Regions from separate parts of the Enterobacter sp. AC1 genome, predicted to be linked through region 2. Evidence: riboswitches for the same ligand, from Rfam matches in the RefSeq annotation. Region 2 holds a riboswitch; each other region holds the start of a gene.
What was found. A riboswitch is a leader RNA that binds a small molecule or an ion and turns the genes downstream of it on or off. The one in region 2 is predicted to bind thiamine pyrophosphate.
Positions count from the first base shown of each region.

Region 1: it holds a riboswitch for thiamine pyrophosphate, as region 2 does, so the genes downstream of both, thiB (thiamine ABC transporter substrate binding subunit) here and thiC (phosphomethylpyrimidine synthase ThiC) in region 2, are expected to answer to the same signal.
Region 3: it holds a riboswitch for thiamine pyrophosphate, as region 2 does, so the genes downstream of both, thiM (hydroxyethylthiazole kinase) here and thiC (phosphomethylpyrimidine synthase ThiC) in region 2, are expected to answer to the same signal.

Region 1 covers NZ_JBNDIZ010000009.1:1,915-6,087, reverse strand. The annotation lists gene M2433_RS20415 (sugar efflux transporter) at 1-394, opposite strand, end outside; gene sgrT (glucose uptake inhibitor SgrT) at 515-667, opposite strand; gene sgrR (HTH-type transcriptional regulator SgrR) at 756-2,411, shown strand; TPP riboswitch at 2,448-2,548, shown strand; gene thiB (thiamine ABC transporter substrate binding subunit) at 2,580-3,563, shown strand; gene thiP (thiamine/thiamine pyrophosphate ABC transporter permease ThiP) at 3,539-4,173, shown strand, end outside.
Region 2 covers NZ_JBNDIZ010000005.1:5,623-9,795, reverse strand. The annotation lists gene thiC (phosphomethylpyrimidine synthase ThiC) at 1-1,131, opposite strand, end outside; TPP riboswitch at 1,210-1,319, opposite strand; gene rsd (sigma D regulator) at 1,374-1,871, opposite strand; gene nudC (NAD(+) diphosphatase) at 1,967-2,740, shown strand; gene hemE (uroporphyrinogen decarboxylase) at 2,779-3,843, shown strand; gene nfi (deoxyribonuclease V) at 3,853-4,173, shown strand, end outside.
Region 3 covers NZ_JBNDIZ010000003.1:290,374-294,546, forward strand. The annotation lists gene M2433_RS11140 (GntR family transcriptional regulator) at 1-360, opposite strand, end outside; gene thiD (bifunctional hydroxymethylpyrimidine kinase/phosphomethylpyrimidine kinase) at 403-1,203, opposite strand; gene thiM (hydroxyethylthiazole kinase) at 1,200-1,970, opposite strand; TPP riboswitch at 2,006-2,102, opposite strand; partial or broken gene M2433_RS11155 (IS3 family transposase) at 2,315-3,426, shown strand; gene M2433_RS11160 (AbiJ-NTD4 domain-containing protein) at 3,533-4,173, opposite strand, start outside.

The DNA of each region.
Region 1 (4,173 bases), on a different contig from region 2:
CATATTCACGCGCCAGGGCGAAAAGCTGCGGCATGGCGGTATTCGCCAGCGACGCCAGCAGCACGCCACAGGTAATGAGCGTCAGGTAATCACGATTGAACGCAAAGAGCAGCGCGTTGCCTACGGCCATGGCGCAGCAAAAGAGGATCAGCTTGCGGCGATCGCCCTGGCTGTCCGATCGTTTCGCCAGCGCGAGGCTAACGAGGATCCCGGCAATGGCGTTGACGGTATAAAACAGCCCCACCCAAAACGGCTGCGCGCCCACCTCGCGGCTGAGGAACAGGCTCAGCGTCGGCGCCTGTAGCGCCCCCGCCACGCCCATCATAAAGGCCACCAGCATAAAAGCGGCATAGACGCCGTTCAGGCGTCGCCCCATCGTCATCAACCAGAGCATGCGCAAGTCCTTGTGAAAGCGAATCGAAACCGGGTGAAAGAATAAACGAAAAAAGCCAGCAAAAACATTTTGCTGGCGGGTGATTAGCACCAATACTCAGTCACACATGATCGAGGCGAGTTAGCGAGAAGAGGTCGGTTTCGTAACGTCCCACTGCATCAGGTCTTCCAGAATTTTCAGCCGTTGCTCTGCACACTGGCGGGCCAGCCAGGACGTTCCTTTTGTCGCTGAAAAATAGTGCTGATAAAACTGACGTGCGGTAGACCTCTTCATAATTTACCTCCTCACTTCATCGGTAAGGATTATTGGCTTAATATAGGGATTAATAAATTGCTGATTTTTTGTCAGGAGTTCCCCTTTTATGCCTTCCGGTCGACTGCAACAACAATTCATCCGCCTCTGGCAGTGCTGTGAGGGGCAATCGCAGGAGACCACGCTGAACGAGCTGGCCGACCTGCTTAGCTGTTCCCGCCGCCATATGCGCACGCTGCTCAATACCATGCAGCAGCAGGGCTGGTTAAGCTGGGAAGCGGAGGCGGGACGCGGCAAACGCTCGCGCCTGACCTTCCTCTATACCGGATTGGCGCTGCAGCAGCAGCGCGCCGAAGACCTGCTGGAGCAGGACCGAATTGACCAGCTGGTACAGCTGGTGGGCGACAAAGCCGCCGTGCGCCAGATGCTGGTTTCGCACCTCGGACGCAGTTTCCGCCAGGGCCGCCACATCCTGCGGGTCCTCTACTATCGGCCGATGAAAAATCTGTTGCCCGGCACGGCCTTACGCCGCTCAGAAACCCATATGGCCCGGCAAATTTTCAGCGGGCTGACGCGGATAAATGAGGAAAATGGGGAACTGGAAGCGGATATCGCGCACCACTGGCAGCAGCTTTCTCCTCTTCACTGGCGATTCTTTTTACGCCCCGGCATCCACTTTCACCACGGCCGCGAGCTGGAGATGCGCGACGTCATCGCCTCTCTGGAACGCGTCCGCAAGCTGCCGCTCTACTCGCATATTTCGCGCGTTCACTCCCCAACGGCGTGGACGCTGGATATTGAACTGTCCCAGCAGGACAAGTGGCTTCCCTGGCTACTGGGCTATGTGCCGTCAATGATTTTGCCCGGCGAGTGGGAGTCGATGAACAATTTTGCCAGCCAGCCGGTTGGCACCGGCCCCTATTCGGTCTCCCGCAATAATAATAACCAGCTGAAAATCCGCGCGTTCGATGACTATTTTGGCTATCGGGCGCTGATCGACGAAGTAAACGTGTGGGTATTGCCGGATCTGAATGAAGAGCTGAGCGCCGGCCTGACGCTGGAAGGCCCAACCACGGGAGAAAAAGCCGTGGAGAGTCGCCTGGAGGAGGGATGCTATTATCTGCTGTTTGATGGCCGAACCCATCGCGGGGCAAACCATGAGGTACGTAAGTGGATCAGCCACGTGTTATCCCCCTCCAATTTGATCTACCACGCGGAAGAGCAGTACCAGACCTACTGGTTCCCGGCGTACGGCCTGCTTCCGCGCTGGCACCACGCCCGCCCGGCGCACTGCGATAAACCCGCAGGCCTGGAATCCATCACCCTGACCTACTACCGCGAACACGTGGAGCATCGTTTTATCGCCAGGATCATGACCAGACTGCTGGCAGCAGAAGGTGTCAGGCTGGACATCAGGGAAGTGAACTATGACGAATGGCACCAGGGGGAACTTACCAGCGATATCTGGCTGAACAGCGCCAACTTCACCCTGCCGCTCGATTTTTCATTATTCTCACACCTGTATGAGGTCCCGCTGATCCAGCACTGCATCCACCGCGACTGGCAGCAGGATGCAGCCCTGTGGCGTGCAGGCGAAATGAATCTTGCCGTATGGTGCCAGCAGCTGCTGTCTGAACAGGCGATCGTCCCCTTGATCCACCACTGGCTGATGATCCAGGGACAGCGCAGCATGCGCGGTTTGCGGATGAACACCCTGGGCTGGTTTGATTTCAAATCGGCCTGGTTTGCGCCGCCGGAACCATAACGCTTTCGTAATATTCACCAAATCATTACAATAGCGCCGTTCTCAACGGGGTGCTGCATCACAGATGTGCGCTGAGATAATACCCGTCGAACCTGATCCGGATAACGCCGGCGAAGGGATTTGAGGCTGTCGCTCAAAATCCTTTGCCACTCAACTTTGAGGTGCAAAGTGTTAAAAAAAGCTCTTCCCCTGCTGGCGCTGTTTGCGCTGCCTGCTTTTGCTAAGCCCGTTCTGACGGTCTACACCTACGACTCTTTTTCTGCCGACTGGGGCCCTGGCCCGGTCGTCAAAAAAGCCTTTGAAGCTGACTGTAACTGCGAACTGAAGTTTGTGGCGCTGGAAGATGGCGTCTCGCTGCTCAACCGTCTGCGCATGGAAGGTAAAAACAGTAAAGCCGACGTGGTGCTCGGGCTGGATAACAATCTGCTGGACGCTGCCTCACAAACCAAACTGTTTGCCAAAAGCGGCGTAGCGGCAGATGCCGTTAACGTACCTGGCGGCTGGAAAAACGACACCTTTGTGCCGTTCGACTACGGCTACTTTGCTTTTGTTTACGACAAAAACAAGCTGAAAAACCCGCCGAAAAGCCTGAAAGAGCTGGTAGAAAGCGACCAGAAATGGCGCGTCATTTATGAGGACCCGCGCACCAGTACGCCGGGTCTGGGCCTGCTGCTGTGGATGCAAAAGGTCTACGGCGATAAAGCGCCGGAAGCGTGGCAAAAACTGGCCGCCAAAACCGTCACCGTGACCAAAGGCTGGAGCGAAGCCTATGGCCTGTTCCTGAAAGGCGAAAGCGACCTGGTGTTGAGCTACACCACCTCTCCGGCCTATCACATTATCGCCGAGAAGAAAGACAACTACGCGGCTGCTGATTTTGCTGAAGGGCATTATCTGCAGGTGGAAGTGGCCGCGCGCACCGTCGCCAGCAAACAGCCGGAACTCGCAGAAAAGTTCCTGAAATTTATGGTTTCGCCCGCGTTCCAGAACGCCATCCCGGCAGGTAACTGGATGTATCCCGTCACGAACGTTGCGCTGCCGGCAGGTTTCGAGCAGCTGACCAAACCAAAAACCTCGCTGGAATTTACGCCGCAGCAGGTCGCCGCGCAGCGTGCAGCATGGGTAAGTGAATGGCAACGCGCCGTCAGCCGCTGATTCCCGGCTGGTTACTGCCCGGGCTGCTCGCCGCCGTAGTGATGGTGGCGGTCAGCCTGGGGGCCTTTCTTGCGTTGTGGTTTAACGCACCGGAGAGCGACCTTCTCGCCCTCTGGCACGACAGCTACCTCTGGCACGTGATCCGGTTCTCCTTCTGGCAGGCGTTTCTTTCTGCCCTGCTGTCGGTGATCCCGGCTATTTTTCTTGCGCGCGCGCTCTATCGCAGGCGTTTCCCCGGCAGGCAGGCGCTGCTGCGCCTGTGCGCCATGACGCTGATCCTGCCCGTGCTGGTGGCGGTATTTGGCATTCTGAGCGTTTACGGTCGCCAGGGCTGGCTGGCTTACCTGTGGAGTCAGCTTGGTCTTGAATGGACATTCTCCCCCTACGGGCTGAAGGGCATTCTGCTGGCGCACGTGTTTTTCAATATGCCGATGGCGACGCGACTCTTTTTGCAGGCGCTGGAGAACATTCCCGGCGAACAGCGTCAGATTGCCGCCCAGCTTGGCATGCGCGGCGCGTCATTCTTCCGCTTTGTCGAATGGCCGTGGCTGCGCCGCCAGCTTCCCCCCGTGGCGGCATTAATCTTTATGCTCTGCTTTGCCAGCTTTGC
Region 2 (4,173 bases):
GCGGAAGTGTTCGTAGAGGAAGTTTTCCTGGTGATGCGAGAGGCACCACTTCGCCATGATGGAGCCGCCGCGCGAGACAATACCGGTCAGGCGTTTCGCCGTCATCGGCACGTAGCGCAGCAGTACGCCCGCGTGAATGGTGAAGTAATCTACCCCCTGTTCAGCCTGCTCCAGCAGCGTGTCGCGGAAGGCTTCCCAGGTGAGGTCTTCAGCAATGCCGCTCACTTTCTCCAGCGCCTGATAAATCGGGACGGTGCCGATTGGGACCGGGCTGTTACGCAGGATCCACTCGCGGGTTTCGTGAATATAGCGGCCTGTGGAGAGGTCCATCACCGTGTCCGCGCCCCAGCGCGTTGACCAGACCAGCTTTTCCACCTCTTCTTCGATGGAGGAGGTAACGGCCGAGTTGCCGATGTTAGCGTTGACCTTCACCAGGAAGTTGCGGCCGATAATCATCGGCTCGGATTCCGGGTGGTTGATGTTGGCGGGGATAATCGCGCGGCCGGCGGCCACTTCATCACGCACAAACTCCGGCGTGATGTTCTCCGGCAGGCGAGCGCCAAAGCCCTCGCCCGGATGCTGGTGGCGCAGTATTTCGCTGCGGATGCGCTCACGGCCCATGTTTTCACGGATGGCGATGAACTCCATCTCCGGCGTGACGATCCCCTGACGCGCATAGTGCAGCTGGGTCACGCGTTTGCCCGCTCTGGCGCGTTTCGGCGTCAGCAGCCCGGCGAAGCGCAGCTCGTCCAGACCGTCGTCGGCCAGGCGTTCTTGGGTATATGCAGAGCTACGCACGCTCAGTTCTTCGCAGTCGTTACGTGCATCAATCCACGGCTGGCGCAGCTTTGCCAGACCCTGCTGGACGTTGATAGTCACAGAGGGATCGCCGTACGGGCCGGAGGTGTCATACACCGGTACGGCTTCGTTGTCTTCATACTGCGGGTTATCTTTGCTGCCGCCGATAAGCGTCGGGCTAAGCTGGATTTCACGCATCGGGACGCGGATATCGGCCTGCGAGCCGGAAATGTAGATGCGTTTAGAGTTCGGGAAAGCGGTGCCTTCCAGGGTATCAATGAAGCGTTGGGCCTGTGCGCGCTGTTCGCGGCGGGTCAGTTTTGCAGTAGACATAGCTCATTCCAAAAGTGAAGGACATGGCTTGTCAGACGACGGATGAAGCAAGAGAGGATCGCCCGGGGGCGATACAACAGCAGTGTGACTCTTGTTCCCTTCGCAGGTATTAGCCTGATCAGGTTCCGCGGATCCCGAATTAACGGTCTCAGCCCGTGCTTTCACACTGGGCACTCCGACAAGAAAAATCCCCCTCGTGAGAGGGGCGAATGGTTGTAAATTACTCGTTAACGATTAAGAACTCAAGCAGGGCGCACGATGTTATCTTCGTGGCTGACATCCAGGCCGTTATCCAGGGCCAGGGCGATCAGCTTATCTTCCAGCGTGAATCGCTCTTCCAGCGCTTCACCAAGGTCGGAAAGCGCCCGCTGGAACTCAAGATAGTTGTCGTGATCGATGGCGTTCTCAAGCGTGGAATCGTAGTAATCCATGATCTGCTGGGTGTTGGCTTCCAGCAGCGGATAGAGTTTGCTGGCCGCTAAATACGGCGTTGTCCCTTCCATTTCGCGGATAATGCGTTCATAAATATTGAAATGGCCGTCGGACAGATAGTCGACCAGGCCCTGACAAAAATCATCCAGCGATTTTTCATTCAGTCGCATAAACGATTCTTTGCCAGGCTTAATACCGACCAGATTGTAATAAGCCACGAGTAGATGCTTGCGCACGTGTAGCCAGCGATCCACCAGTTTGTTACTTCCTCTAACGCGCTCAGTCAGGCTCTCTAGCTGGTTTAACATGGTCGACTCCGCAAGGTTTAGGATTGAATCTGCTTATCCAAAATGTAACCACAATGCTAACAACATGTCAGTGAAGCGAAGGTAGTGCAATAGATATGGATCGTATTATTGAAAAATCAGATCTGGGTTGGTGGATCGTCAGTCACGAACAAAAATTATGGCTTCCTGGCGGAGAGATCCCTTATGGCGCAGCAGAGGCGTTCGATCTTGTGGGACTCCCTGCGCTGAAGATCGGCGAATGGCAGGGGGATGCGGTGTGGTTGATCCAACAGCCTCGCCGCCAGGATATGGGATCGGTGCGCCAGGTGCTGGATCTGGACGTGGGTCTGTTCCAGCTGGCGGGGCGCGGCGTGCAGCTGGCGGAGTTTTACCGCTCGCATAAATACTGCGGCTACTGCGGTCATACCATGCACCGGAGCAAAACCGAGTGGGCGATGCTCTGCAGCCACTGCCGCGAACGCTACTATCCCCAGATTGCGCCGTGCATTATCGTCGCTATCCGCCGGGAGGATTCCATCCTGCTGGCGCAGCACACCCGTCATCGCAACGGCATTCACACCGTGCTGGCCGGCTTCGTCGAGGTGGGCGAAACGCTGGAACAGGCGGTGGCGCGCGAAGTGATGGAGGAGAGCGGGATTAAGGTCAAAAACCTGCGCTACGTCACCTCTCAGCCGTGGCCGTTCCCGCAGTCGTTGATGACAGCCTTTATGGCCGATTACGACAGCGGTGAAATTGTTATCGACCAGAAAGAACTGCTGGAAGCGAACTGGTATCGCTATGATGATTTACCGCTGTTGCCTCCGCCGGGCACCGTAGCGCGTCGGCTGATAGAAGATACCGTGGCGATGTGTCGGGCCGAGTATGAGTAGTGTTACACTGAGGCCATGACGCTTAAGGAACTGCAAAAATGACCGAACTGAAGAACGATCGTTATCTGCGTGCGCTGCTGCGCCAGCCCGTTGATGTCACCCCGGTGTGGATGATGCGCCAGGCGGGACGCTATCTGCCAGAGTACAAAGCCACGCGCGCGCAGGCGGGTGATTTTATGTCGCTGTGCAAAAACGCCGAGCTGGCCTGCGAAGTCACGCTGCAGCCGCTGCGCCGCTTCCCGCTGGATGCTGCCATTCTCTTTTCGGACATTTTGACCATTCCGGATGCCATGGGCCTTGGGCTCTATTTCGAAACCGGCGAAGGCCCGCGCTTCACCTCCCCAATCAAAAGCAAAGCCGACGTGGATAAGCTGCCAATCCCCGATCCGGAAGGTGAACTGGGCTACGTGATGAACGCCGTGCGCACCATTCGCCGCGAACTGAAAGGCGACGTGCCGCTGATTGGGTTCTCCGGCAGCCCGTGGACGCTGGCGACCTATATGGTTGAAGGCGGCAGCAGCAAAGCCTTCACCATGATTAAAAAGATGATGTACGCCGAGCCGCTGGCCCTGCATGCGCTTCTCGACAAGCTGGCGAAGAGCGTCACGCTCTACCTCAACGCGCAGATTAAAGCGGGTGCACAGTCGGTCATGATTTTTGATACCTGGGGTGGTGTGCTGACCGGGCGCGATTATCAGCAGTTCTCCCTGTACTACATGCACAAAATTGTCGACGGCCTGCTGCGCGAGAACGAAGGTCGCCGCGTGCCGGTAACGCTGTTCACCAAAGGTGGCGGTCAGTGGCTGGAAGCCATGGCGGCAACCGGCTGCGACGCGCTGGGTCTCGACTGGACTACCGATATCGCCGATGCCCGCCGCCGCGTGGGTGACAAAGTGGCGCTGCAGGGAAACATGGATCCCTCCATGCTCTATGCTCAGCCTGCCCGCATTGAAGAAGAAGTGTCGACTATACTGTCTGGTTTCGGCCAGGGTGAAGGCCACGTCTTTAACCTCGGCCACGGCATTCATCAGGATGTGCCGCCAGAACACGCTGGCGTCTTTGTGGAGGCGGTGCATCGGCTTTCTGCCCAGTATCACAAGTAAGGAGTGGTTATGGATCTCGCGTCGCTACGCGCTCAGCAAATCGAACTGGCTTCATCGGTGATCCGCGAGGATCGTCTGGATAAGGATCCTCCGCAGTACATTGGCGGAGCAGACGTCGGATTCGAGCAGGGTGGTGAAGTAACGCGAGCGGCGATGGTGGTCCTGAAATACCCTTCGCTTGAGCTGGTGGAATACAAGGTGGCGCGTATCGCCACCACCATGCCCTATATCCCCGGTTTTCTCTCCTTCCGCGAATACCCCGCGCTGCTGGCAGCGTGGGAGCAGCTCTCGCAAAAACCTGACCTGCTGTTTGTCGATGGACACGGTATC
Region 3 (4,173 bases), on a different contig from region 2:
CCGCTTGTTGACCCACAGCGTATTCGGCTTCTGGCCGCGCAGCACCACCTGCTGGGAAAAACCGCGCGCCTCTTTGAGCGAGTATTCAAAGATGTTGTTGATTTGCGTTCCATAGCCGCGGGCGCGGGTCACCACGCCCTCTTCCTCAAGCGCCTGCATCGCTTTACGCACGGTGATGCGCGACACGCCGGTTAACTGACTCAGATCGCGCTCGCCGGGCAAAATATTGCCGTGCTCCAGCACCCCGCTGCGCACCGCATTTTTTACCGTTTCGGCAAACTTCAGGTACAGCGGCGTGTTGTCGGGCGTGGCGATCCGTTCATTCAGTTGAGCGATTAACCGGGTATGCGCTTGTTCCATCTCTGTTTTTCTCAGGCGTGGTGTATCCTGCCAGTATAAGGCCTACCACCATGCATGAAAATGGTGAACCGGCCCAATACCGTGACCGACCTCCAGACTATCCGCTTTTGCCAGCGCCGCCGAGAGCCAGGCTTTCGCTTCCTGCACCGTATCGGCCCAGCTTTCATGCCGTGGGCGCAGCGCCGCCAGCGCGGCAGAGAGCGTGCACCCGGTGCCGTGGGTATTTTTGGTCTGCACGCGCGGCGCGGTGAAGCGCAGCTCGCCATCGCGGGTGAAGAGCCAGTCCGGGCTTTCCGCGTCATCCAGATGCCCGCCCTTCATCAGCACCGCCCCGCAGCCCATTGCCAGCAGCGCATTCCCCTGCTCTTTCATCTCGCGTTCAGTTTGCGCGTGCGGCGCACCTAACAGCGCGGCGGCTTCGGGCAGGTTTGGCGTAATGAGCGCCACCTGCGGCAGCAGCTTTTTGCGCAGCGTCTCAACGGCGGAAGCGGAGAGCAGCGGGTCACCGCTTTTTGCCAGCATGACGGTATCCAGCACCACGTTTTGCACCTGATAGCGTTGAAGCCGTTCCGCCACCGCTTCAACAATATCCGTCTCGGCCAGCATGCCGATTTTGGTGGTATCGATGCGCACGTCGCTGAACACCGAATCCAGCTGCGCGGCGACAAAATCAGGCTCGATACGGTAGACCGACTGCACGCCGCGCGTGTTTTGCGCCACCAGCGCGGTAATGACCGAGCAGCCGTACGCGCCAAGCGCGGAGAACGTTTTCAGGTCGGCCTGAATGCCTGCTCCGCCGCTGGGATCGGTGCCGGCGATGGTCAGTGCGTTAATCCGCTTCATGCCTGCTCCTCCAGCGTGTACAGCGCATCCAGGAACGCGCTGGCAAAACTGCCCGGGCCACCAGACTGCGCAACGGCGATCGTTCCGGCCCGCTTCATCCATCCGCAGGCGGCAGCGACGTTATCCAGCCGATCGCCCGGCAGCGAGCAGCTCGCCGCCACAACGGCAGAGAGCGCGCACCCTGTGCCCACCACGCGCGTCATCAGCGGATCACCGCCCGTGACCGTGCGGGTTCGTTGTCCGTCCGTGATGTAATCCACCTCACCGGTGACGACCACGATGGCATTAATCTGGCGGGCCAGCGCCTCGGCAGCAGGCACCGCGCTGGCGGCGGTGTCGGTGGTATCAACGCCGCGCCCGCCCGCGCTCATGCCGGCAAGGGCCAGAATTTCGGAGGCATTGCCGCGAATGGCCGCCGGCTTCAGGGCGAGAATTTGATGGCAAAAACGGGTGCGGAACGCCAGGGCGCCGACGGCAACCGGGTCCAGCGTCCAGGGTTTTCCTGCCGCCACCGCGCCCTCAATCGCCCGGCGCATCGACTGGGCGCGCGGCGACGTCAGCGTGCCAACGTTAATCAGCAGCGCATCGGCCATCCCGGCAAACTGTTCGGCCTCTTCGGCCTCAATCACCATCGCCGGGGATGCGCCAAGCGCCAGCAAAACGTTAGCCGTAAAGGTCTGCACGACATCGTTGGTCATACAATGGGTAAGCGGAGAACGGGTTCGGAAGTGGTGTAAAACGTGTAAATCGAGCAGGTCAGGCTGCATAGTTTCGCTCCTGCCTTGCGTGAAGAAGCGATGACCGGGAAGGCATCTGACTTCCCTACGCTGGCATTATCCAGATCAGGTAATACGGGTATTTCTCAGCCTTCATAAAGAAGGGCACCCCGAGTCATTTGGTAAAACAATCTTCTGATTTCTCGCCAGCTTAAGGTAAGTGGCTCGTTAGCACAAGCCCGCCTTCCCGGTCATCGTTTCTTCACGCAGAAGGAGCAACGCACTATTTCACTTTTATACTAGTTTTAACACAGCGATTATCACTGACCTGCTACCCGTTGATTAATAAACCTCGATGTAAGTAATATCTTCATAAGCCACATGAGGACATCCCCATGAAGAAGCGTTTTTCCGACGAACAGATCATCAATATTCTCCGCAAGACTGAAGCCGGGGTTTCTGCCCTGAGCTCTGTCTTAAGCACGCCATTTCCCACGCCACCTTTTTATAACTGGCGCAAGTAGTATGGCGGTATGGAGGTTAAACGCCTGAAGTCGCTTGAGTAAGAGAGCACCAGACTCAAGAAGCTGCTTGCCGAAGCCATGCTTGATAAGGAGGCACTTCAGATGGCTCTGGGGCGAAAGCACTGACGAAAGACCACAAGCGGGAAGCCGTTAAGTTTATGTGTGATGCGACCGGTCTGTCGCAACTTCATGCCTGCAGGCTTATAGGTTTGTCTCTGTCGACCTGCCGCTACGAGGCTCAGCATCCGGCGGCTGATGCGCATTTATCAGGGCGCATCACTGAACTGGCACTCGAGCGCAGGCGTTTTGGCTACCGCCGCATCTGGCTGTTACTGCGCCGTGAAGGCCTTCATGTTAATCACAAGCGCGTGTACCGCCTTTATCATCTCAGTGGGCTGGGCGTAAAACGCAGACGGCGTCGTAAAGGCCTGGCAACGGAGCGTCTGCCGCTGCTCCGTCCGGCTGCACCCAACCTGACCTAGTCAATGGAATTCGTCATGGAAGCGCTGGACACCTGTCGCAGGATCAAGTGCCTGACCTATGTGGACGGCTTCACGAAGGAGTGTCTGACAATTATCACCGCATTCGGGATTGCAGGCGTTCAGGTCACGCGTATTCTGAACAGTATTGCACTGTTTCGAGGCTAACCGGCAACGTTATGAACGGACCAGGGACCGGAGTTCACTTGCCGCGCACTGGATCAATGGGCCTTTGAGCATGGTGTTGAGTTACGGTTAATCCAGCCGGGTAAACCAACGCAGAACGGATTTATTGAGAGCTTTAACGGACGATTTCGCGATGAATGTCTGAATGAGCACTGGTTCAGCGATATCGTTCACGCCAGGAAAATCATTAACGACTGGCGGCAGGATTATAACGAGTGTCGGCCACATTCGGCACTGAATTATCAGACACAACCAGAGCTTGCCGCACGGTGGCGAAATGGAAAATGTGAAGGTAAACAAACCGACATGACTAACTGACGGTTGTATCTAATACTCGGGGCAGGTCAGGCAAGCTATGGAGGAGATGAAAATGTACAGCAGATGCATTAAAATGCGAGACTTTATTAGCCTCGCATTATGATAATTAATCACTCATCTTAGAAATAAGATAATTACTGAACGCGCTACAGATAACCAACATGTAACGAGCTTCCTCTAAGGTTGGCTCTTCACTTCCATCCATTAAAGCGTGACGTATTCCGCCTTGGTCACTTGTATATCCGTATAGTTGTTGGAAGGCCCGTTTCATTGCTGGATGAATATGCCCTTTATCCTCAATAGTTTTAAGGCAATCTCCAAGAGTTCCTTTATCATTACCGGAGATTTTTTTGCAGAGGGATTCAATAGCAGAAATAGATTCTTTAATTGAGTTTCTAAAGTCAGGTTGTTCCCTGTTAGAAAGTAACTCTAATGCACATTCGAAATGTTTTCTTGAAGAATCACTGCCAGTGTCAATACCTTCTTGTATGCTTTCAACCTCAACAGAGGTGGACACAGGAACAACCATACCCTCAATAATGGAGTATGCTAACCCTTCGGATTTGAAAACAGAATTCAAATATATTGATAAATCATCGAAGCTTGTCCCTTGAGTTTCATTAACAATAAACTCAATAAGGTCGTAAACATGATACCAAGGAGCGCTAATTATAGCCCTCTTAACCTCCCCTACTAAATCTGGGGCACCTACGGTAGAACGGTATATTGGTACTTTAGACGAATCAT